Regions from separate parts of the Thioclava sp. GXIMD4216 genome, predicted to be linked through region 1. Evidence: riboswitches for the same ligand, from Rfam matches in the RefSeq annotation. Region 1 holds a riboswitch; the other holds the start of a gene.
What was found. Region 1 has a riboswitch for thiamine pyrophosphate ahead of thiB (thiamine ABC transporter substrate binding subunit). Riboswitches for the same ligand answer to the same signal wherever they lie in the genome.
Positions count from the first base shown of each region.

Region 2: linked by a shared signal. The riboswitch ahead of thiC (phosphomethylpyrimidine synthase ThiC) and the one ahead of thiB (thiamine ABC transporter substrate binding subunit) in region 1 are both predicted to bind thiamine pyrophosphate.

Region 1 is NZ_CP149926.1:82,502-93,736, reverse strand. It holds gene WDB88_RS00475 (leucyl aminopeptidase family protein) at 1-604, shown strand, start outside; gene WDB88_RS00470 (NlpC/P60 family protein) at 601-1,458, shown strand; gene WDB88_RS00465 (DUF2794 domain-containing protein) at 1,455-1,793, opposite strand; gene WDB88_RS00460 (cytochrome c) at 2,303-2,737, shown strand; gene WDB88_RS00455 (hypothetical protein) at 2,921-3,268, opposite strand; gene WDB88_RS00450 (S-(hydroxymethyl)glutathione dehydrogenase/class III alcohol dehydrogenase) at 3,342-4,472, shown strand; gene WDB88_RS00445 (ATP-binding cassette domain-containing protein) at 4,555-5,265, opposite strand; gene WDB88_RS00440 (thiamine/thiamine pyrophosphate ABC transporter permease ThiP) at 5,249-6,784, opposite strand; gene thiB (thiamine ABC transporter substrate binding subunit) at 6,763-7,767, opposite strand; TPP riboswitch at 7,802-7,905, opposite strand; gene WDB88_RS00430 (dicarboxylate/amino acid:cation symporter) at 7,985-9,316, opposite strand; gene aroC (chorismate synthase) at 9,533-10,636, shown strand; gene WDB88_RS00420 (hypothetical protein) at 10,708-11,235, shown strand, end outside.
Region 2 is NZ_CP149928.1:284,665-295,899, forward strand. It holds gene WDB88_RS16670 (d(CMP) kinase) at 1-424, shown strand, start outside; gene WDB88_RS16675 (hypothetical protein) at 466-696, shown strand; gene WDB88_RS16680 (hypothetical protein) at 812-952, shown strand; gene WDB88_RS16685 (glutathione peroxidase) at 1,245-1,811, shown strand; gene rpsA (30S ribosomal protein S1) at 1,985-3,664, shown strand; gene ihfB (integration host factor subunit beta) at 3,922-4,212, shown strand; gene WDB88_RS16700 (LapA family protein) at 4,215-4,577, shown strand; gene WDB88_RS16705 (phosphoribosylanthranilate isomerase) at 4,584-5,225, shown strand; TPP riboswitch at 5,300-5,420, shown strand; gene thiC (phosphomethylpyrimidine synthase ThiC) at 5,531-7,315, shown strand; gene WDB88_RS16715 (PLP-dependent aminotransferase family protein) at 7,544-8,746, shown strand; gene efeU (iron uptake transporter permease EfeU) at 9,004-10,593, shown strand; gene efeO (iron uptake system protein EfeO) at 10,593-11,235, shown strand, end outside.

The DNA of each region.
Region 1 (11,235 bases):
TATGATCATGGCCCTGAAACTGCCGCTGCGGCTGCGCGTTCTGGTGCCTGCGGTGGAAAATGCGGTGTCGGGCAATGCGTTCCGTCCGCAAGATGTCTATACCTCCCGCAAGGGGCTGACGGTCGAGATCAACAACACCGATGCCGAGGGCCGTCTGGTGCTGGCCGATGCGCTGGCCTATGCCGATGAGGAAAAGCCCGATCTGGTGCTTTGCATGGCCACCCTGACCGGCGCCGCCCGCGTGGCCTTGGGGCCGGACGTGCCGCCATTCTATACCGATGACGAGGATCTTGCCGCCGCGCTGGCAGAGGGGGCCGCGCAGGTTGCCGACCCGCTATGGCGGATGCCGTTCTGGTGCCCCTATGAGGACAAGATCGAACCCGGCATCGCCGATCTGGACAATGCGCCGGCAGGGGGGATGGCAGGCTCGATTACAGCGGCATTGTTCCTGCGCCGCTTCGTCACTGAAACCGAGGGCTTTGTCCATTTCGACATCTATGGCTGGCAACCTTCGGCGGCTCCGGCGCGACCGAAAGGGGGGGTGGGGCAGGGCGCGCGGGCCATTCTTGCGGCCTTGCCCGCCATGCTGGGGCTGCCCGCATGACGCCTGCCGGATGTGATCCCCTGCACGGGTTGGACAGGCGGCTGACCCCCTATTCCGGCTCGGTGGCACTGGTTGCCCTCAAGGGGAAAGTGGCCGCGATCAGCTTTACCGAGGGCCGGCCTGCGCGGGTCGCTGTGCCAGTGGTGGATCTATGTGACGCCCCCGCCGGAGCACGTGACCGGCAGCTTGTTTTCGGGGCGGGCGTGACCGTGATCGACGAACGCGCGGGATGGGCCTTCGTTCAGGCCGCAGCCGACCACTATTGCGGCTGGGTGCCTCTGACCGCTTTGGGGCAGGGCGGGGATGTCACCCATGTGGTCTGTGCCCCTGCCACCCATATCTATCGCGAGGCCTCCATCAAGCGCGGCGAGGTCATGGCCCTGCCGATCGGCGCAGGGCTTTGCGCGATACGGGAAGAGGGCGGCTTTGTCGTGACAGCGGAAGGCTTCGTGCCGCGCCAGCATCTGCGCGCGGTGACCGCCCCCGAGGCCGATCCTGTGGCCGTGGCCGAACGTCTGCTGGGGGCTCCCTATCTCTGGGGGGGGAACGGCTATGACGGGATCGACTGTTCGGGGCTCGTGCAGCTGTCTTACCGGCTTTGCGGTATCGCCTGTCCGGCCGATAGTGACCAGCAGTGGCACGGTTTCGGGCAGGTGCTTCCGGAAGAGGTTCCGGTTATCCGCGGGGATCTGTTCTTCTGGAAGGGGCATGTGGCGATGGCGGTCGATGACACGCGCCTGATCCATGCCAATGGCCACCATATGGCGGTCCGTTACGAACCGATCCGCGACACGATGGAGCGCATCGCCGCCTCCGGCGAGGGGATCTATCTGGGCCGCAAGCGCAGGCTCTAATCGATCGGGCGGATCAGCTTGCGCTCCAGAACCTGTAGCACCTGTGCAAGGTCATGGCCGCGTTTGAGGATCCGCCCGTCCATGCCGATCACCGAATACATCCCCTGCCGGTTGCGCAGGGCGGGGCGCTTTTCGATGCGGTAGATCGGGTATTCTGCCGCCCGGCGGAAGACCGAGAAAATCGCCACATCCCTGAGAAAGCTCATGCCGTAATCACGCCATTCACCAGCTGCGACCATGCGGCCATAGACCGAGAGGATGACCGAAAGCTCGTGGCGGTCGAAGGCGATTTGCGGTGTGCCTCCGGAAAGAGGCGGCATATTTTGCACTGTCATGGGGCCAGCCTGCCACCGCTTTGCGTTTCGCGCAATCTTTTCCAAGGGGCCGCAGCACGGCGCGGGTGCCATTATGAGCGGAAAGTGAATGCGGTTAATCAATTCTTGGTTTAGCCAGATTCCGGTCTTGAAATGACCTTTTTGCCCCCTCGAAGGTGCCGCGATCCGCTGTCAGGAAAGAGAGAGCGAAAGCAAACGCTCTGTTCCGGTGCCGCAGTTAACAGCCCCCACCCAGTATGCGGCACCGGAACAGTCTTTCCCCCTCTTTGCGATCCATGCCTTTCGGGCCGAACTGCACAGGCCAGTTGCGGCGGGGCCTGCCCGATTGCGGATGACCGGCTGTGCAGGGCGCGTTCAGATGGGCGCGGGCCTTTCGTGGGCGGTTTTCCTCGTGGGGGGGGCGGGCTGACGGAAAACCTGTTTTGTCTCACAGCGGAGGCTGGCATAGTGTCCAGGATGTGCAGAGCCATTACGCGTCTTCGCATAAGCTATTTCACAAGGAGCCACAGATGCAGCGTTTCATTACTTTTTCCGCAGCGGTCCTGCTGATGGGCAGCTCGGTCGCGGCGGTGTATGCCGATGTCGCAGATCCGACGGTCAAAGCCTGGCAGGACGGAATGAAAGAGCTGCGTCAGTCGTCCAATATTCTGGGCGATATGGCCAAGGGCAAAAGCAGCTTTGATGCCGAGATCGCGGCCTCTGCCGCTTCGGCGCTGAAGGAAGAGGCCAAGAAGGTGGCGCCTTTGTTCGAAGCCAAGGCCACAGACCCTGAATCGGAAGCCAAATCCAGCATCTGGGACAACTGGGAGGCCTTCACCTCTCATGCCACCGATCTCGAGGTCGCCTCGGCGCAGATGGACACCTCGTCTCTGGCGGGCGTGCGGGAAGGGATGCAGGCGGTTGGTGCGGCCTGCGGCGGCTGCCATAAGCAGTTCAAGGAATAACCGTGCCTCTTGCGGGCGGGGTTTTGGCCCTGTCCGCAAAGGCGCTGTCCGTAAAGCCTGTCGGCCCCGCAATGGGCCGCAGGGGCCGTGCCGCCCGTGTCCGGCGTCACGGGCGCGGGTCGGATTGGCAGGCCGCAATCCCGCCAATCCCGCAGCTCGCGCCAAGATGCGCGACGCGCATTCTCAACCGCAATCTACGTTATAGACATTGCCTGCCTCGTCGAGGCGGAAGACGATCCGATGCGGTTGGTAAAGCTGGTCTTCCACACCGCGCCATTCGACCACGCGGTATTTCGTGTCACCAAGCGGCAGGGTCGAGACGACGCTGCCCGGCTGGCCAAGCACATAAGAATAGGCTTTGGCCCCGCAAAGATCGGGCTCGCGTTCGTTCAGCCCGTCGGCGGAATTTTCCGGCTGGATCAGGGCTTGAGCTGATTCGGGGAGGATCGGGGTCGGGGCCAGTTCTTGTTGGGAAGGCTGGCAGGCGGCCAATAGGCCAATCGCTGCGAAGGCGTAAACTCGGGTCAACATGTCGCTCTCTTGCTTGTGTTTGCGCGCATTGTGCCTCAGGTTCGGATAAAATTCCATATGACGGAGAAGGCCAATGAGAACCCGTGCTGCTGTTGCACTAGAGGCAGGTAAGCCCTTGGAAATTATGGAAGTGGAGCTTGATCCGCCGAAGAAGGGGGAGGTGTTGGTCGAGATCAAGGCCACGGGCCTATGCCATACGGATGCCTTCACGCTCTCGGGCGCGGACCCCGAGGGGCTTTTTCCGTCGATTCTCGGCCATGAGGGCGCGGGCGTCGTGATCGAGGTGGGCGAGGGCGTGACCACGCTCAAACCGGGCGATCACGTGATCCCGCTCTATACGCCCGAGTGCCGCGAGTGCCCCTCCTGCCGCTCGGGCAAGACCAACCTCTGCACCGCGATCCGCAATACCCAAGGTCAGGGGCTGATGCCCGATGGGACGACGCGCTTCCATATGCTGGATGGCACGCCGATCTATCACTACATGGGCTGTTCGACCTTTGCCCAGCATACCGTGATGCCGGAAATCGCTTTGGCGAAAGTGCGTGAGGACGCGCCTTTCGACAAGATCTGCTATATCGGCTGCGGCGTGACCACCGGCATCGGTGCGGTGATCAATACCGCAGGTGTCGAGATCGGCTCGACCGCGGCAGTGTTCGGCTTGGGCGGGATCGGTCTGAACGTCATTCAGGGGCTGCGGATGGCGGGGGCCGATATGATCATCGGCGTTGACCTGAATGACGACAAGGCCGAGATGGCCAAGAAATTCGGCATGACCCATTTCGTGAATCCTTCGAAGATCGAAGGCAGTGTCGTGCAGGAGATCGTCAATCTGACGAAGAAGGGCGATGACCAGATCGGTGGCGTGGATTATTCGTTCGATGCGACCGGCAACGTCAAGGTCATGCGCGATGCGCTGGAATGTTCGCATCGTGGCTGGGGTGTGTCGGTGATTATCGGTGTGGCGCCGGCAGGGGCCGAGATTTCGACCCGCCCGTTCCAGCTGGTCACCGGCCGCGTCTGGAAGGGCACCGCCTTTGGGGGCGCCAAGGGCCGGACCGACGTGCCGAAGTTTGTTGACTGGTATATGGATGGTAAGATCGAGATCGATCCGATGATCACCCATGTTCTGAAGCTGGAGGAGATCAACCACGGCTTCGACCTGATGCATGAGGGCAAGTCGATCCGCGCGGTCGTGCAATACTGAGCTCGGCTTAGGCCGATGGGAAGGAGGGGGCGCTCGCGCCCCCTCTTTGCGTTTCCCGCAAATTCACCCCCTGAGGATATTTCTAGCAGCTGGAAGCAGACGTGCCGAGATAGCGGCGGAGCGCTTCGGGGGGGTGTGACAGAAGGCGGTCTGTCGGTTCTGGCGGATAGGCGCGGCCCTCTGCTACGAGGATTGTTTGCGGGCAGAGTTGGCGCGCATCTTCGGGGTCATGGGTGACCATGAGGATGGTGAAATCATGGTGTCTGGCGAGGGTTTCGGTGAGGTGGAGCATCTCGGTTTTCAATGCGGGGCCGAGGGCTGCGAAGGCCTCGTCGAGGAGGAGGAGGGGGCGGTTGCGCAGGAGCGCGCGGGCAAGGGCTGCGCGGCTTTGCTGACCGCCCGAGAGTTCGGCGGGGCGGCGGGTGCCCAGATCCTGCAGGCCCGTGGCGGCAAGGACGTTTTCGATGCGCTGGTGATCTTCGGGCGAGAGGCGCAGGCGCGGCGAGATTCCGAGGCCGAGATTTTGCGCGATGCTGAGATGGGGGAACAGGTTCTGGTCCTGAAACAGGATCGAGAGCGGGCGTTTGCCCGGCGGGATCTGGACAAGATCCTGCCCCTGCCAGAGCACACGTCCCCGTTCCGGCGCGAAGAGGCCGGCAATGGCGGCAAGCAGGGTGGATTTGCCCGCGCCCGAAGGCCCGATCAGTGCGGTATGCTGGCCTTGTTCGATGTTCAGGTTGGCCTCGAGGTGCCAGTCGTTTTGCGTCAGGCGCAGGTTATCGAGGGTCAGCATGATGTCCGATCCGGTCGAAAAGGGCGAAGAGCCCGAAGGTGAGTGTCAGAAGCAATGTGGCGGCGGCGGCGGCCTGATCCAGCCGGTAGCTGCCCATCAGCTGGAAGATCGCCAGCGGCAGGGTGCGGGTCTGGCCATCGGAGAAGAGGGTGATGACACCCAGATCGCCCATCGAGAAGGCGCAGGCCAGCCCTGCGGAAAAGCCCAAGGGACGGGCGAGGCGGGGCAGGGTGAGCCGCCGCAATTTGGCCCATCCGCTTAGGTCCAAGGATGTGGCGAGCCGGTCGTAATCGGCTTGCAGGGATTGGATTTCGGGCAGCAGAAGGCGGGTGATGAAGGGCAGGGACAGCGTGGCGTTGACCACCAGTGTGACCGGCACGAGGAGGCTTGTCGGTGCGGCAAAGGGCTGGATCAGCAGGAAAAGTCCTGTGCCCAGCACCAGCCCCGAGGCGGCCAGTGGCAGCATGGCGGAGCCTTCCGCCCAGCGATGGCGCGGGGCCGCCAGTGCCAGAGGGAGGGCCAATGCCAGCGCCAGCACGGTGGAGCCGAGTGCGATGGTCAGCGAGGTGGCCGCGGCTTTCCAGACCATAAGGGGCAGGGCCGGAAAGGCGGGCAGGCCACGCCAGAGGATCAAACCGATGGGCAGTAGAAGAAACAGTGCGGCAAGGACGATGATGGCTGCATCGCCCGACCGTTGCCAGAGGCTTGACGGGCCATAGAGGGTGGGGCGGTCCAGCCCTGCGCCGAAGCCCGTGGGGGCCGAGATCTTGGCCCCGATCCCCACGGCCAGCACGCAGAGCGCGACCTGCACCAGCGCGAGGCTTGCGGCGCGGCCTGTATCGTAATCGAAGCGGAACGCTTGGTAGATGGCCAGCTCGACCGTGGTGGCCGAGGGGCCTCCGCCCAAGGTCAGCGCAACGGCGAAGCTGCCCAGACAGACGAGGAAGATGGCGATGAAGGCGCCGGGCAGGGTGGCGCGCAGCATCGGGGTTTCGATGTGGCGGCGTCGGGCGGGGCCGTCGAAATCCAGCATCATGGCAAGGCGCAGGCGTTCGGCGGGGATGGCCTGCCAGCCTTGCAGCACCATGCGGGTGGCCAGTGGCAGGTTGAAGAACACATGGGCCAGAATGACCCCATGCGCGCCATAGATGGTCATTGTCGGCAGACCGAGCGCGCCGAGCGCCTGATTGAGCAGCCCGCTACGGCCGAAGACCGCCAGCAGTCCCAGAATGGCGGCGATGACCGGCAGGATGAAGGGCGCACCAAGTGCGGTGATCAGCACGCTGCGCCCGATAAACCGCCGCCGCGCAAGCGCCCGCGCCAGAGGCACCGCCAGCACACAGGAGATCAGCGCCGACGCCGCCGCCTGCCAGAGTGTGAACCACAGCGCCTGCAGGTCCGACCCGCGCAACCCCGTAAGACCGCCCCCGTGCAGGGCGGTCATCAGGATCGGCCCCAGCACCAGAAGCGCGGGGACCAGAGCGACGCAAGCCGCAATCAGCGGAACGCGGCGAGCCATTCGTCCAGTGCGGGCTGGCGCAGGGCCTCGGCCTCGTCTTCGCTATAGAAGATGGTCTTGTTCGGGCGCGGCAGGCTGGCGAATTCGGGCGGCAGGAAGCCTTCTTTGATGATGGCCGGATAGGACCAGTTGGCGGTGGCGATCATCCCCTGGAAATCATCCGACAGCACGTAATCCATGAAATCCTGCGCCAGTTCGGGATGTTTGGAGGTTTTCAGCTGTCCCACCAGCTCGGCCATGAAATAATGGCCTTCCGGGAAGATCGCGGCGGCTTTGGTGTTATCGTGCTCGGCGATGATGTGATAGGCCGGCGATGTGGTATAGGACAGCACCATATCCACCTCGCCATCCGTGAAGAGGCCGTAGCTTTCCGACCAGCCGGGGGTCACGGTTAGCACTTTGGGTTTGAGCTTGGCCCATGCTTCGGGCGCGCGATCACCATAGACGGCCTTGACCCAGAGCAGCAGCGCCAGCCCCGAAACGGACGAGCGCGGGTCCTGGATGGCGATCTTCAGATCATCGGGGGCATCCAGCAGTTCCTCGAAGCTTTTCGGCGGGTTTTTCAGTTTGGTCTTGTCATAGACAAAGGCAGTTTCGCCCCAGTTGAACGGGATGAAGGTGTCATCGGTCCATTTGATCGGCAGGGTCAGGCGCGAATTGTCTTCATGCGAGGGCGCGAAGAGGCCGGTCTTGCGGGCACGGGCGGTCTGGTCGGTATTGAGGCCGATCACGATATCCGCTTTGGTCTTGTCGCCTTCGAGCATGAGGCGCGAAAGCACGTCACCGGCCACGAATTGCAGGTCGCAGCCGCATCTGGCCTCGAACCCTTTTTCGATCTGCGGGCCGGGACCCCATTCCGAGGTGAAATAATCGGGCGCATAGACCGTGAGAACGGGCAGGTCTTCGGCCTGAGCGCCGCCGGTCGTGGCTGCCAGAAGGGCTGTGCCCGCCACAAGGCGAAGGGCCGTAAGGGGTCGTTTCATCTATGCTCCTCCAATCCGCAGGGGAAGGAGGGCGCGACAGTCCCGTGACCTTCCCTCCGCCGGTGCTAGCCGGTTCAGGTTCGACGGGTTCGCCTTTGGCATCTCAGCCGGACCAAACCGGCACCCCGAGGTGATAGGGCTGTTCTAGTGCAGGGGCCGCATTCGGGCAAGCGCCCCCTGCCGTGTCGTACTGGCCGCTCAAACCGGAGCGCGCCGCTTAATGCGGGCGGGCCAGATGGGCCAGTTTCTCTTCGGCGGCGGGGTCGATGCCCAGATCGTCATCCGCGGTGCCTGCAAGAGGGTTCTCGTAGGTAGCGATGTCAAGCTGGCCTTCGGTTTTGGCCACAATGGCGGTCACCACGGCATCCCCTGTGATATTGACGGCGGTGCGGATCATATCCATCAGCCGGTCAACGCCCAAGATCAGCGCGATGCCCTCGATCGGCAGGCCGACCTGTCCCAGCACCATCGTCAGCATGACAAGCCCCACGCCGGGCACGCCTGCGGTGCCGATCGAGGCCAGAACCGCCATAGCGATCACGGTCAGGTAGCCGGTCAGCCCCAGATCGATGCCGTAGACATTGGCCAGAAAGACCGTGGCCACACCCTGCATGATCGCGGTGCCGTCCATGTTGATCGTGGCCCCGAAAGGAATGCAGAACGACGCCACCGAATTGCGCGCGCCCATACGCTCGGTCACGCAGCGCAGGGTCACCGGAATGGTGGCATTCGAGGAGGCGGTCGAGAAGGCGAAGATCTGTGCCGGACGGATCTTGCGAATGAAGGTGATCGGGCTTAGCCCCGAGAACAGCTTCAAGATCACCATCAGCGTGACAAACAGGTGCAGCAGAAGCGCGCCGGTCAGGGTCAGCACATAGGCCAGCACCGGCAGGAACAGGTCGATCCCCTGTTCTGCGAAGGTCTTGGTGATCAGGCAGAACACGCCCAAAGGCGCGAAGGCCATGACGATGGAGACGATCTTCATCATCACCTCGTTCATATATTCACAGCCCTCGACGAATTTGTCCGATTTCTCGCCCAGCATCAGCACTGCCACGCCCAGCACGATGGTATAGAAGATGATCTGCAACATCTCGCCGCTGGCAAAGGCCTGAACCGGATTGGTCGGCACGATCGAGGCGAAGACATCCCAGACCGAAGGGGCCGTTTTGGCACTAATGCCCGAGGTGTCGATGCCCTCCATTGTGAAGCCTTGGCCCGGCCCGACAATCTTGGCGATGAGAATGGCGATGGCGATGGCGATGGCGGTGGTCACGATATAAAGCCCGAAGCTTTTGCCGCCAACACGCCCCAGCACGCGGATATCGCCGATCCCTGTCACGCCGCAGATCAGCGAGAAGAAGACCAGCGGCACCACCAGCATTTTCAGCGCGTTGACAAACATCTTCCCGATCATCGCGAGAAGGCCGCCGGTGATATAGGTCGAAATGAAACCGGATTGGATCTGGTTGAAAATGACCCCCAGAACGATGCCCGCGCCCATCGCAACCATGATCTGCGTCGTCAGTGATACGCGTTTATGAACCATGCAACACTCTCCCCCTTTGTGATGCTTTCAGTCTGCCTATAGGTGATCGGCCCGGGCGAGGCCATTAAAACCCAAGCATGCCCATCATGATATCTTCAGCCCTGATTGCCTAGAGGGGATGCAGTTGCTACATCGGTGCCGGGCTTTTATGCAGGCTGGAATCGACCGCCGCAGGAGCTTTTGCCGGATCTGGCGCGCATAACAGGGAGATGCCTCATGTCGTATAATACCTTCGGACATCTGTTCCGCGTGACCACTTGGGGCGAAAGCCACGGGCCGGCGCTTGGCGCGACGGTGGATGGCTGCCCTCCGGGGATCGAGATCTCGGAAGAGTTCATTCAGGTCTTCCTTGACCGCCGCCGTCCGGGCCAGTCGAAAGAAACCACCCAGCGCAAGGAACCCGATGCGGTGCGTATCCTGTCGGGCGTGTTCGAGGGAAAAACCACCGGCACCCCGATCCAGCTGATGATCGAGAATACCGACCAGCGGTCGAAGGATTACGGCGAGATCGCCCGCCAGTTCCGCCCCGGTCATGCCGATCTGGCCTATTTCCAGAAATACGGCATCCGCGATTACCGTGGCGGCGGACGGTCCTCGGCGCGGGAAACGGCGGCGCGGGTGGCGGCAGGGGGTGTCGCGCAGGCCGTGCTGCGCCAGCTGGTGCCCGATCTGAAGATCACCGGCTATATGGTGCAGATGGGCGTGAAACATATCAACCGCGCGCGGTTCGACGAAGCCCAGATCCTGCAGAACCCCTTCTTCATCCCCGATGCGGATGTGGTCGATGAATGGGCCGATTACCTGCAGGCGATCCGCAAGCAGCATTCCTCGGTCGGCGCCAAGATCGAGGTGGTGGCCACCGGCGTTCCCGCAGGGCTTGGCGCGCCGATCTATGCCAAGATGGATACCGATCTGGCGGCGGCGATGATGTCGATCAATGCCGTGAAAGGCGTCGAGATCGGCGAGGGCATGGATGCCGCCAATCTGACCGGCATCGAGAATGCCGACGAGATCGTCATGGGCGAGAACGGGCCGGAATACCTGACCAACCATGCGGGCGGCATCTTGGGCGGGATCACCACGGGCCAGCCGGTTGTGGTGCGCTTCTCGGTCAAGCCGACCTCGTCGATTCTCACCCCGCGCCGTTCGATCAACCTTGATGGCGAGGCGGTCGAGGTGGTGACCAAGGGCCGCCATGATCCTTGCGTGGGTATTCGGGCCGTGCCTGTTGCCGAAGCGATGACAGCTTGTGTCATTCTGGACCATCTGTTGATGGACCGTGGACAAACGAGCGGGATTCGGGGTGAAGTCGGTAAATAAAACTTTACCGCATCCATAAATATTATAATCCTCGCATTATTACGGGCCTTTGCCTGATTGTGGGGATTATTATGTCTTATATTCTGGGGAGCTCTGCGGCTGACGAGATCACCGCCGGTTTTGTTGATGCGAATGGGGTGACGCTCGATTACACGGGCAGCGCCACTTGGGAAACCTTTCTCAATATCTGGGCAGGTCGTGGCAATGACCGCGTGACCGGTGTGGAGGGGCGCACCATCGTTCATGGTCAGGCCGGAGACGATTATCTCTCGGGCAGCAATCTGGTTGCGACGCCCAGCCTCGACCATTTCTACCCCCAGCTTTTTGGCGATGAGGGCAATGACACGATCGAAGGGTCGGGGAATGTGCTGTTCAACGGCAATGCGGGCAACGACACGATTACATGGTCCGGTCAGGGCTATGCGTCCTTGTCGGGCGAGTATGGCGATGATGTGATCACCGCCAATATGACGGCAGTGGGGGCCGAGTCTGCGCGGATCTTCACCGGACAGGGTGCGGATACCGTCAATATCACGCTGGGCGATAATGATACGGCCTCGGTGTTTCTGGCTGAAACCGAGGCCGCAGCGGATGTTGTC
Region 2 (11,235 bases), on a different replicon from region 1:
GGTGCCCGAGGATCTGCAACGTTCGGACCTGCGCACTTTGGGCGCGGGGCAGGCGGCCTCGCGGGTGGCGGCCCTGCCGACGGTGCGGGTGGCTCTGGTTGATTTCCAGCGCCGCTTTGCCGAAAGCCCCGAGGGCGCAGTGCTGGACGGGCGCGACATTGGCACGGTGATCTGCCCGCGCGCGCAGGTGAAGCTGTTTGTGACGGCCTCGCCCGAGGTGCGCGCCCATCGTCGCTGGCTGGAAGTTGGCGGGGATGAGGCGCAGGTTCTGGCCGAGGTCATCGAGCGCGACGAGCGCGACATGAACCGCACGGACGCGCCACTGCGCCCCGCGCCGGATGCGCATCTGCTGGACACCTCCGATCTGAGCATCGAGGACGCCATCGCCCAAGCTATCGCCCTGATCGAGGCCAAGCGCGGTTAGCGCCGGGGGGCCAAGGTTGCAGGCTTTGGCGGGGTTCGTCGATGAAAAATTGTCTTAAATGGCTCGCCAAGGCTGTAGCCGAAAATTTGTTAAACTGGGCGCAGCTGATTGCGGCGGTGGTGCTCGTGCTGGTCTTCGGGCCTGAAGACCCTGATCCTCTGACCTTCTTTTTGGCCATTATAGGAGTGACGGTCGCGCTGGCTATCCTGACGGGTCTGCTTTGGGGCTTTTGTCACAAGCTATGGTCAGCAGGTAAACGCCGAGACAGCTAGGCCGGATTGCCAGCATATGGCACTTGGGTCATCCTGCCCATATGCGCCTGATCCTCCTTCTTTGTCTGCGTGCATCGCCCCTTCGTGCCGAGACGCCCGAACCCCCCGAGGGTTGATGGCCTACCATAGCGATCTGCCGCGCAGCTTTCCGTTGATCGTGAAGACCCCTCCGGAACGGGATGTCTATATCGAGCTGTCCTCCTCTGCCAGCGGCGCGCTTGTGCTGGGTGCGGACCCTCGTCCAGCAACCGGCTGAACCGCTTGATTTCGCGGTCGCGGGGATCTCGTGCAAGGAGGGGTGGGTGCCGGATCTGGCCACCCCCGACAGCCGCCGTCCTGTCGCCATCTGTCCACGCTATCGCCTTGCACGAACGCGGTTCAAGGCCGGTCGTCGCCCGCGCCCGCATGCGCCCGATAAGCGGGAAACAGCCGAATGCGACGGAGCATCACATTTGAGGCGTTACAAACGCATCTGCGAGTGAAATAATTTTCACATAGAGGTGAACCATGCGTGAGATTTTGCGTTAGATGACGAAGGAGATCGGATTATGCGCAAAGTTGTTTACGGCGTTATCGGGCTTTTCATGCTGATCGGCTTCGCTCTCAGTGCTACGGGTGCCGCCGTTTCCGCCAGTTCGCGCAGTCCGATGCCTGATGTGACATTTCAGGGGATCGAAGGGCAGAATTTCCGCCTTGCGGATTGGTCGGACAAGGTCGTGCTGGTGGTGAATACCGCCTCCCGTTGCGGCTATGCGGGCCAGTTCGAGGAGATGCAGGAGCTTCTGGACCGCTATGCCGATCAGGGCTTCACGGTGCTGGCGGTGCCCTCGGATGATTTCCGTCAGGAGCTTCCGACCAATGAGGAGGTGCGCCGCTATTGCGTGATGGCCTTCGGGATCGAGGATATGCCGATGGCGCAGATTACCGCGATCACCGGCACCAAGGCGCATCCTTTCTATGCCTGGCTGCGCGACCGGTATCACTTCGAACCGGACTGGAATTTCAATAAAGTGCTGCTGGGACGCGGTGGCGAGGTGCTGCGCACCTATCGCGCCTCCGATGCGCCGATGTCCGAGGCGATGCGCCGTGATATCGAAACCGCGCTGAAAGGCTAGGGCGGACAGGGCTGCGGGCCGTATTCAGGCTTGCCTGAAAAGGAAAATGCGCTTATATGGGCGCGTCCGAACTGGGGGGCGAGTCTGTCGCGCCCCTTTTTGACTATCCAACGACAAGACCGGTGGAGCCAACCATCAGGCCTGAATAAATCTGTAAAGGAAACTCTAAACGCATGTCGCATAACGCATCCATGGACGAATTCGAAGCGCTTCTTAACGAAAGCCTCGAAATCGACACCCCGAACGAAGGTTCGGTTGTTAAAGGTAAGGTCATCGCAATCGAAGCGGGCCAAGCCATCATCGACGTCGGCTACAAAATGGAAGGCCGCGTTGATCTTAAAGAATTCGCAAACCCGGGCGAAGCTCCGCAGATCGAAGTCGGCGACGAAGTCGAAGTCTTCCTCGATCGCGTTGAAAACGCACGTGGTGAAGCTGTTATCTCGCGCGACAAGGCTCGCCGCGAAGCAGCTTGGGACCGTCTCGAAGCAGCCTACGCAAAAGAAGAGCGCGTCGAAGGCGCTATCTTCGGTCGCGTCAAAGGCGGTTTCACCGTGGATCTGGGCGGCGCAGTTGCGTTCCTTCCGGGCTCTCAGGTCGATGTGCGCCCCGTGCGCGATGCCGGCCCGCTGATGGGTCTGAAGCAGCCCTTCCAAATCCTGAAAATGGACCGTCGCCGTGGCAACATCGTTGTGTCGCGTCGTGCGATCCTCGAAGAGTCGCGTGCTGAACAGCGTGCCGAAGTCATCGCGAACCTCACCGAAGGTCAGGTTGTCGAAGGCGTGGTCAAGAACATCACCGAATACGGTGCCTTCGTTGATCTGGGCGGCGTTGACGGCCTGCTGCACGTCACCGACATGGCATGGCGCCGTGTGAACCACCCGTCCGAGATCCTGACGATCGGCGAGACCGTGAAGGTCCAGGTTGTCAAGATCAACAAAGACACCCACCGCATCTCGCTGGGCATGAAGCAGCTGCAAGCGGATCCGTGGGATTCGGTCGAAGCGAAGTTCCCGCTGGGTTCGGTGCACTCGGGCCGCGTGACCAACATCACCGATTACGGTGCATTCGTCGAGCTGGAAGCAGGCGTCGAAGGTCTGGTTCACGTGTCCGAAATGTCCTGGACCAAGAAAAACGTCCACCCCGGCAAAATCGTTTCGACGAGCCAGGAAGTCGACGTCATGGTTCTGGAAATCGACACCCAGAAGCGCCGCGTTTCGCTTGGCCTCAAGCAAACCATGCGTAACCCGTGGGAAGTCTTCGCAGAGACCCATCCGGTCGGCACCCAGATCGAAGGCGAAGTCAAGAACATCACCGAATTCGGTCTGTTCATCGGCCTCGACAACGACATCGACGGCATGGTTCACCTGTCTGACCTGTCGTGGGAACAGCGCGGCGAAGACGCGATCCAGAACTACCGCAAAGGCGATATGGTTTCGGCCGTTGTCACCGAAGTGGACATCGAGAAAGAGCGTATCTCGCTCTCGATCAAAGCTCTGGACGCAGACACCTTCTCCGACGCAGTTGACGGCGTGAAGCGTGGTTCGGTGATCACCGTGAACGTGACCGCGATCGAAGATGGCGGCATCGAAGTCGAATATAACGGCATGAAATCCTTCATCCGTCGTTCGGACCTCGCACGTGACCGCGCTGACCAGCGCCCCGAGCGTTTCCAAGTTGGCGATCACGTCGATGTGCGCGTGACCAATGTCGACTCGAAAACCCGTCGTCTGGGCGTCTCGATCAAAGCGCGCGAGATCGCAGAAGAGAAAGAAGCCGTGGAACAGTACGGTTCGTCCGATTCGGGCGCATCGCTGGGCGATATCCTCGGCGCAGCTCTGAAGGGCGAGGAGTAATCCTGCTCTCCGGATCTGGTTTCAGATCTTTACCCCGTCCGGTTGTACCGGGCGGGGTTTTTATTTATAAAAGCTTCACATGTGCAGATTTTGCCCAAGGAAAAGGCATTTGGGGAAGGGAAGACAGGTAAATTTTCGCGCGCAAGGCCGCTTGATCGCTAATCAGGTAGTTATTACAGTGCTTTGCTGTTTGTCATGCCGAAAATTCTGCCTATAGTCAGAACAGCACCGCCAATTCTCGCAGGGGGAATTCTTACATGATCCGGTCCGAGCTGATCGCAAAAATTGCCGAAGATAATCCGCATCTCTTCCAACGCGATGTCGAGAGGATCGTGAATACGATTTTCGAGGAGATCATCGAAGCGATGGCCCGTGGAGACCGGGTCGAGCTGCGCGGTTTCGGTGCCTTTTCCGTCAAGAAACGGGATGCACGCACGGGACGGAACCCGCGCACTGGCGATTCCGTTGATGTCAACGAGAAACATGTCCCCTTCTTCAAGACCGGCAAGCTGCTGCGCGACCGTCTGAACGGGGTGGAGGAAGAATAAACATGATCCGCGCCCTGCGTTACGCCATCCTTGCGATCCTTGCGGTCGTTCTTATCGTCATCGCTCTGTCGAACACGCAGATCGTCACGCTGCGTCTGCTGCCGGAAGAAACGGCAGGGGTGCTGGGATTTGGCTGGTCGGTACAGGTGCCGTTGTTTGTGGCGATCATGACGGGCGTTCTGCTGGGGCTCTTGATCGGCTTCGTGTGGGAATGGGCGCGGGAATACCGCATCCGCTCGCGCGGCGCACAAGAGGCCCGTAAGGCCAAGGCGCTGGAGCGTGAGCTGGGGCATCTCAAGCAGCGCCATGAAGGCCCGCAGGATGATGTTCTGGCGGTTCTGGAGCGCGCGCCCTCGGCCCGCTGATCCTCTATGGCACCCCGCGTCAAAATCTGCGGTCTTAGCAAGCCCGCCCATGTCGAGGCCGTATCCCGGAGTGGTGCGGCCTATGCTGGTTTTGTCTTCTTCCCGAAGTCGCCGCGCAATGTGACGATTGCTCAGGCGCGCGAGCTGGCGCTGATGGTGCCGCTGGGCGTGGCCAAGGTCGCGCTGGTGGTCAATGCAACAGATGCCGAGCTTGATGCCATCACGGCGCAAGTTCCCCTTGATATGCTCCAGCTTCACGGCAAGGAAACGCCCGAGCGTGTGGCTGAGATACGTGCCCGCTATGGTCTGCCGGTGATGAAGGCTCTGGGCGTGGCCGAGCCTTCGGACCTAGAGGCGATCCCCGCCTATGAGGCCGTGGCCGACCAGATCCTTGTGGATGCCAAAGCCCCGAAAGGGGCCGCTTTGCCCGGCGGTAACGGGCTGTCGTTCGACTGGACGCTGATTGCAGGACGCAAATGGTCCAAGCCGTGGATGCTGGCGGGCGGGCTGACCCCCGAGAATGTCGCCTTGGCGATTGCGCGCACAGGGGCCAATCAGCTGGATGTGTCTTCGGGTGTCGAGTCCGCGCCTGGAGTGAAAGAGGCGTCTCTTATCAAAGACTTCGTTGCGGCGGCGGGCGCTGCCTGAGCGGTTTTGGCCAGCCTTGCACAGCGCCAATCTGTGAATAGCCATTGACGGCGCATCTTATTTCGGCAAATCTCCGGCCCTGTCAGGGGAGTCCCGCCTAAGGGACTGAGAGGCTGATTGGAAGCAATTCCGGTGACGCGACCCTTTGAACCTGACCCAGTTGATGCTGGCGTAGGAAGACCGAAGGGCAATTCCGCATTCCATATCCTATGGGCGGTCCTTTCGGGCCGCTTTGGCCCTTGCGGCCCGCAGTGGCCTATTCCCTCGCAGTTTTTGGTTGGGTCTTTTCGAAAGAGGAGACCGACATGAAAGATATCGTCCCGACGATTACCACCGGCGCGCTGATCGGCTCGCGCAAGGTGCATAAGGAAGGCCAGATCCACGCACTGCGCGTGCCCATGCGCGAGATCGAGATCTCGAACGAGGAGGCGCTGTGCGTCTATGACAGCTCGGGCCCCTATACCGACCCGCTGGCCGAGATCGACATTACCAAGGGCCTGCCCGAGACCCGTGGCGGCTGGCTGCAGGCGCGCGGCGAGATCGAGGAATATGAGGGCCGCGCCATCACCGATGCCGATAACGGCTTTGCCAAGGGCGACCGCCTCGTGGCGCCGTTCCCCGTGCAGCGTCCGCCGCTGCGCGCGATTGGGGACCGCGCCGTGACGCAGCTCGCCTATGCCCGGGCAGGGGTGATCACCCCCGAGATGGAATTCGTGGCCATCCGCGAGAATGAGGGCCGTATGGCCGCCTATACCCGCGATGGTGACCCGATGGGTGCAAACCTCCCCGATCTGGTGACGCCGGAATTCGTGCGCCAGGAAATCGCGGAAGGCCGCGCGATCATCCCCGCCAATATCAACCACCGCGAGCTTGAGCCGATGATCATCGGCCGCAACTTCAAAGTGAAGATCAACGCCAATATCGGCAATTCGGCGGTGACCTCTTCGATGGAAGAGGAAGTCGAGAAAATGGTCTGGGCGATCCGCTGGGGCGGGGACACGGTGATGGACCTCTCGACGGGCCGCAATATCCACAATATCCGCGACTGGATCATCCGCAACGCGCCGGTCCCGATCGGCACGGTGCCTTTGTATCAGGCGCTGGAAAAGGTGGGCGGCGTGGCCGAGGACCTCACATGGGAGATCTTCCGCGACACGCTGATCGAGCAGGCAGAGCAGGGGGTCGATTACTTCACCATCCATGCGGGCGTGCGCCTGCATATGATCCCGATGACCGCCAAACGCGTCACCGGCATCGTTTCGCGCGGCGGCTCGATCATGGCGAAATGGTGCCTGCATCATCACCGCGAAAGCTTCCTTTACGAGCATTTCGACGAGATCTGCGATATCTGCCGCCGCTATGATGTCAGCTTCTCGCTGGGGGACGGCCTGCGTCCGGGCTCGATTGCCGATGCCAATGACGAGGCGCAATTTGCCGAACTGCGCACCTTGGGCGAGCTGACCAAGATCGCATGGGCGAAGGACTGTCAGGTGATGATCGAAGGGCCGGGCCATGTGGCCATGCACAAGATCAAGGCCAATATGGACGAGCAGCTCAAGCACTGCCATGAGGCGCCCTTCTACACGCTTGGACCGCTGACCACCGATATCGCGCCGGGTTATGACCATATCACCTCGGCCATTGGGGCTGCGATGATCGGTTGGTTCGGTACGGCGATGCTGTGCTATGTGACGCCCAAGGAACACCTCGGCCTGCCCGACCGCGACGATGTGAAGACGGGGGTGATCACCTATAAGCTGGCCGCCCATGCCGCCGATCTTGCCAAGGGCCATCCGGGGGCGCAGCGGCGCGATGACGCGATCAGCCGTGCGCGGTTTGAATTCCGCTGGGAAGATCAGTTCAACATCGGGCTCGACCCCGATACCGCGCGCGAGATGCATGACGAGACCATGCCCGCGCAGGCGCATAAGGTGGCGCATTTCTGTTCGATGTGCGGGCCGAAATTCTGCTCCATGAAGATCAGCCATGACATCCGCGCCGAGGCCCAGCGGCAGGAGGGCATGGGCAAGATGGCCGAGAAATTCCGCGAGGGCGGGGCGCTTTACATCCCCGAACCGACCGAAGGCTAACGCCTAAAACTGTGGGCGCAGAAATTTTTGTGCGCCCACAGTGCCGCATTCGAAATATTGCTCTCGTTTTTATGACTGAGGCGCAGGTTTTCTGTGCGCCAGATCACGGCTGCCCGCCTTGCGAAGGCTTCCGTTAGGCGCTAACGCTGCGTTCAGGCCCTTTGGGCATTCTATTTCACGCGGCCACGCAAGGGCGTGATCCGCCAGACGAGACGCAGGAGACGAAAAATGGACTGGACGAAAGTGCTCGCACGCCGCGCGGGCCGGATGAAAGCCTCGGAGATCCGTGAGCTGCTGAAACTTCTCGACCAGCCCGATATCATCTCTTTCGCGGGCGGTATTCCCGACCCCGATCTCTTCCCCAGCGCGGCCTATTCCGACGCTTTTGCCGCCACGATGGCCGATAATAACGGCCATGCGGCGTTGCAATATTCGGTCTCCGAAGGCTATCGCCCGCTGCGCGAATGGCTTGTGGGCGAGATGGAAAAGATCGGCGTGCCCTGTGCCGTTGACAATATCATGATCACCTCCGGTTCGCAGCAGGCGCTGGATTATCTGGGCAAGCTGTTCCTGACCGAAAACGATACCGCCGCCGTGATGCGCCCGACCTATCTGGGCGCTTTGGGAGCGTTCAACGCCTATGAGCCGCGTTATATTCCGCTGGATCCGATGTCGAATATCGACCCCGAGACCCTGAAGACGGAGGCCAAGGCCGCCGGCGGCGCGGTAAAATTTGCCTATCTCTCGGCAGATTTTGCCAACCCGACGGGCGAGACCCTGCCCCGTGACGGGCGCGAGCGTCTGCTGGATCAGGCCGAGGCGCTGGATTGCGCGATCATCGAGGATGGCGCCTATCAGAACCTGCGTTTCGATGGCGAGGCGATCCCGCCGATCCTTGCGCTGGACATCGAACGCAAGGGCGGTATCGAGAACACCCGCACCATCTATTGCGGGTCTTTCTCGAAAACGCTGGCGCCCGGTCTGCGCGTGGGCTGGGTTGTGGCGGCAAAGCCGGTGATCGACCGTCTGGTGCTGATGAAACAGGCCGCCGACCTGCATTCGCCGACCCTCAACCAGATCGTGACGAACCATGTGGCGCGCGCGATCTTCCACGAGCATGTGGCCAAGATCAAGGCGGTCTATGCCAGCCGTCGCGACCGGATGCTGGCCGCGCTCGAGCGCGAGATGCCGGCATCGGTCAGCTTCACCCGTCCCGAAGGGGGCATGTTCATCTGGCTGACCTTCGACCCCAAACTCGACGGGGCCGATCTGCTGGCGAAAGCGGTACGCGATGAAAAAGTCGCCTTCGTCCCGGGCGGGGCGTTCTTTGCCGATGGCTCGGGCCAGAACACCCTGCGGCTCAGCTATTCCTGCGCGACCGATGCCCAGATCGACGAAGGGATCGCACGGATCGGCCGCATCCTGCGCTAAGCCATTACCAGACAAACGAAACCCCCTGCCATCCATCGATGGCGGGGGATTTTTTATTTGGGGTGCAGGCGGCTTTGCCGACAGAAATTTCCTTGGGTCATCTTCACGCGAGCGTGTTTTGACAGGTCTTTGCCAAGGGCGCAGAAGCCATTGGTAAGTAAATTGGTCAGGAATTCAGGGCCAATCCGGTATCTCGCAGGAGGGATGTGTCTGACGGCCCAGACCCGTCCTTCCGGCCAAGTCGAAAGGTCTGGTCGATGTTGGCAACCTTGGTAATCGCGCTGCGTGAAGGGCTTGAGGCCTCGCTGATCGTGGGGATCATCGCGGCTTTCCTGCGTCGCAACGGGGTTGGCTTGGGGGCGATGTGGACCGGCGTTATTGCCGCACTCGTGCTGTCACTGGCGGTAGGGCTCGGGCTGAACCATCTGGAACAGAGCCTGCCGCAGGCCCGACAGGAGGCGCTGGAAACCGTCATCGGGGCGGTGGCGATTGTCTTCGTGACCGGCATGATCTTGTGGATGGACAAGCATGGCCGCGATATGCGCAGCAGTCTGGAAAGCGAGGCTGCGGCAGCCCTTGGCGGGCGGCGGGCCTTCGCCCTTGCGCTGATGGCCTTTCTGGCCGTGCTGAAAGAGGGGTTCGAAACTGCCGTCTTCTTTCTGGCAACCTTTTCTGCGGCACAATCCACATTCTGGGCCGCCTGCGGGGCGGTGATCGGGCTGGGTCTGGCGGTGGCCATCGGCTGGGGCATCTATGCCGGCGGAGTGCGCCTGAACCTGTCGCGGTTTTTCCGTGTGACGGGGGCATTCCTGCTATTGGTGGCGGCGGGCCTGTGCGTGACCGCGCTGCGCACCGCGCATGAGGCGGGTTGGATCAATGCGGGCCAGCAGCTTGTCGTCAACCTGTCTTGGCTGGTGCAGCCGGGCACGGTGCGGGCGGCGTTGATGACCGGCGTTCTGGGTATCCCTGCCGATCCGCGTCTGATCGAGGTGCTGGGTTGGCTGGCCTATCTGGGTCCGGTGGCGCTGATGGTCTACTGGCCCAAATCGCGTCCGCTTGCACCCCGGACCGCGGCGCGTCTCAAACTTGGTGCGGGGGCGGTTCTGGCGCTGGTCGGGGTCGGGCTTCTGCTGACGCCGCAACCGCGGGCCCGTCTGCGCCAGACCGCACCGCTTACAACGATACAGGGCGATATGTCCGGTGAGTTGCGCCTTGCCCATGCCGATCTTCTGGTCCGTTTCGGTACGGCCGAGCTGCGCCTTGCCCCGATCCGCAGTCAAGATGCCAGCCATAACGGGCAGGCGCTGAATATAGGCGATTACGCCGCGACCCTAGCAATCCCGACAGCGCCCGATAGCGTCAGCTTTGCCGATCTGGTGGCACTGAATGGCGGGCGCAGGCCGATCGGGTTGAACCCCACGCGCTATCCCGGACCCTATGCGGCACAATGGCAGGCCGATATCCAGGCACAGGCCACAAGCGGGCAGGGGGCTGTTGTGGCCGCGCAGGCCCGTAGCAGCGTCAGCGTCACCCTGTCGGGCGGCGGGCTACAGACCCCGCGCAGCCTGCGTGTGCGCGAGGTGCCGGACGCCGTGCAAAAGGCCATCGGCCCCGCCCGCTGGGCCATCCCCGAAACCTACACGACCCAAGCCAAAGCCGCCTATCGCGATTTCGGGGCGGCCTTGCAGGAATGGCAGTTCTGGTGCCGCCAGTTTCCGCTTGTTCTTCTGGGGGCGGCGCTTGCCTGCGTGTTGCGCGGTGCACGTCAGCGCCGCCGCCTTTCTCCCGAATCTTTCCACTCTACAGCCGGCGCACGCGCCGAACCCGCAGCAAAAGGAATGCCGTAATGCCGTTTTCCCGCCCGTCCTCTCTTGTCCTTCCGCTTGTCGCAACGCTGGCCGCCAGCACGGCTTACGCACAGACGGCACAGAAAAACGATGCTGGTGCCGCACAGGTTGCCATCACCCTGACCGGCGATAATGGCGGCACCTGCGCCCTGAGCGCCAAGGAAGCCGTTGCGGGTCCGGTCACGTTCACCGTCACCAACCAGACAGCTACAGCCCTGACCGAAGTCGAGCTTCTGTCCGGCAATCGCATCATCGGTGAAAAAGAGAACCTCGCCCCCGGTCTGCCGCCCGTGTCCTTTACCGTGACCCTTGGCGGCGGCGATTACGAGATCTACTGCCCCGGCGCGGCAGAGCAGAAGGTGGCCTTCAGCGTCAAGGGCCAGTTGGCACAGCGCCCGCAAGGCAGCGCCTCCGAACTGCTGGCAAAGGGCACCAAAGACTACAATGCCTATGTCAACGAGACCGTTGATGCGATGCTGGTTGCGGTGACCAAACTCAAAACCGATATCGATGCCGGAAATCTTGAGGCCGCCAAGATCGATTATGCGCGGGCCCGCCCGTTTTACGAGCGGATCGAATCCGATGTGGACGGGTTCGTGATGGACGGGTTCGATGCCACGGACAACCACGGCAATCTCGATT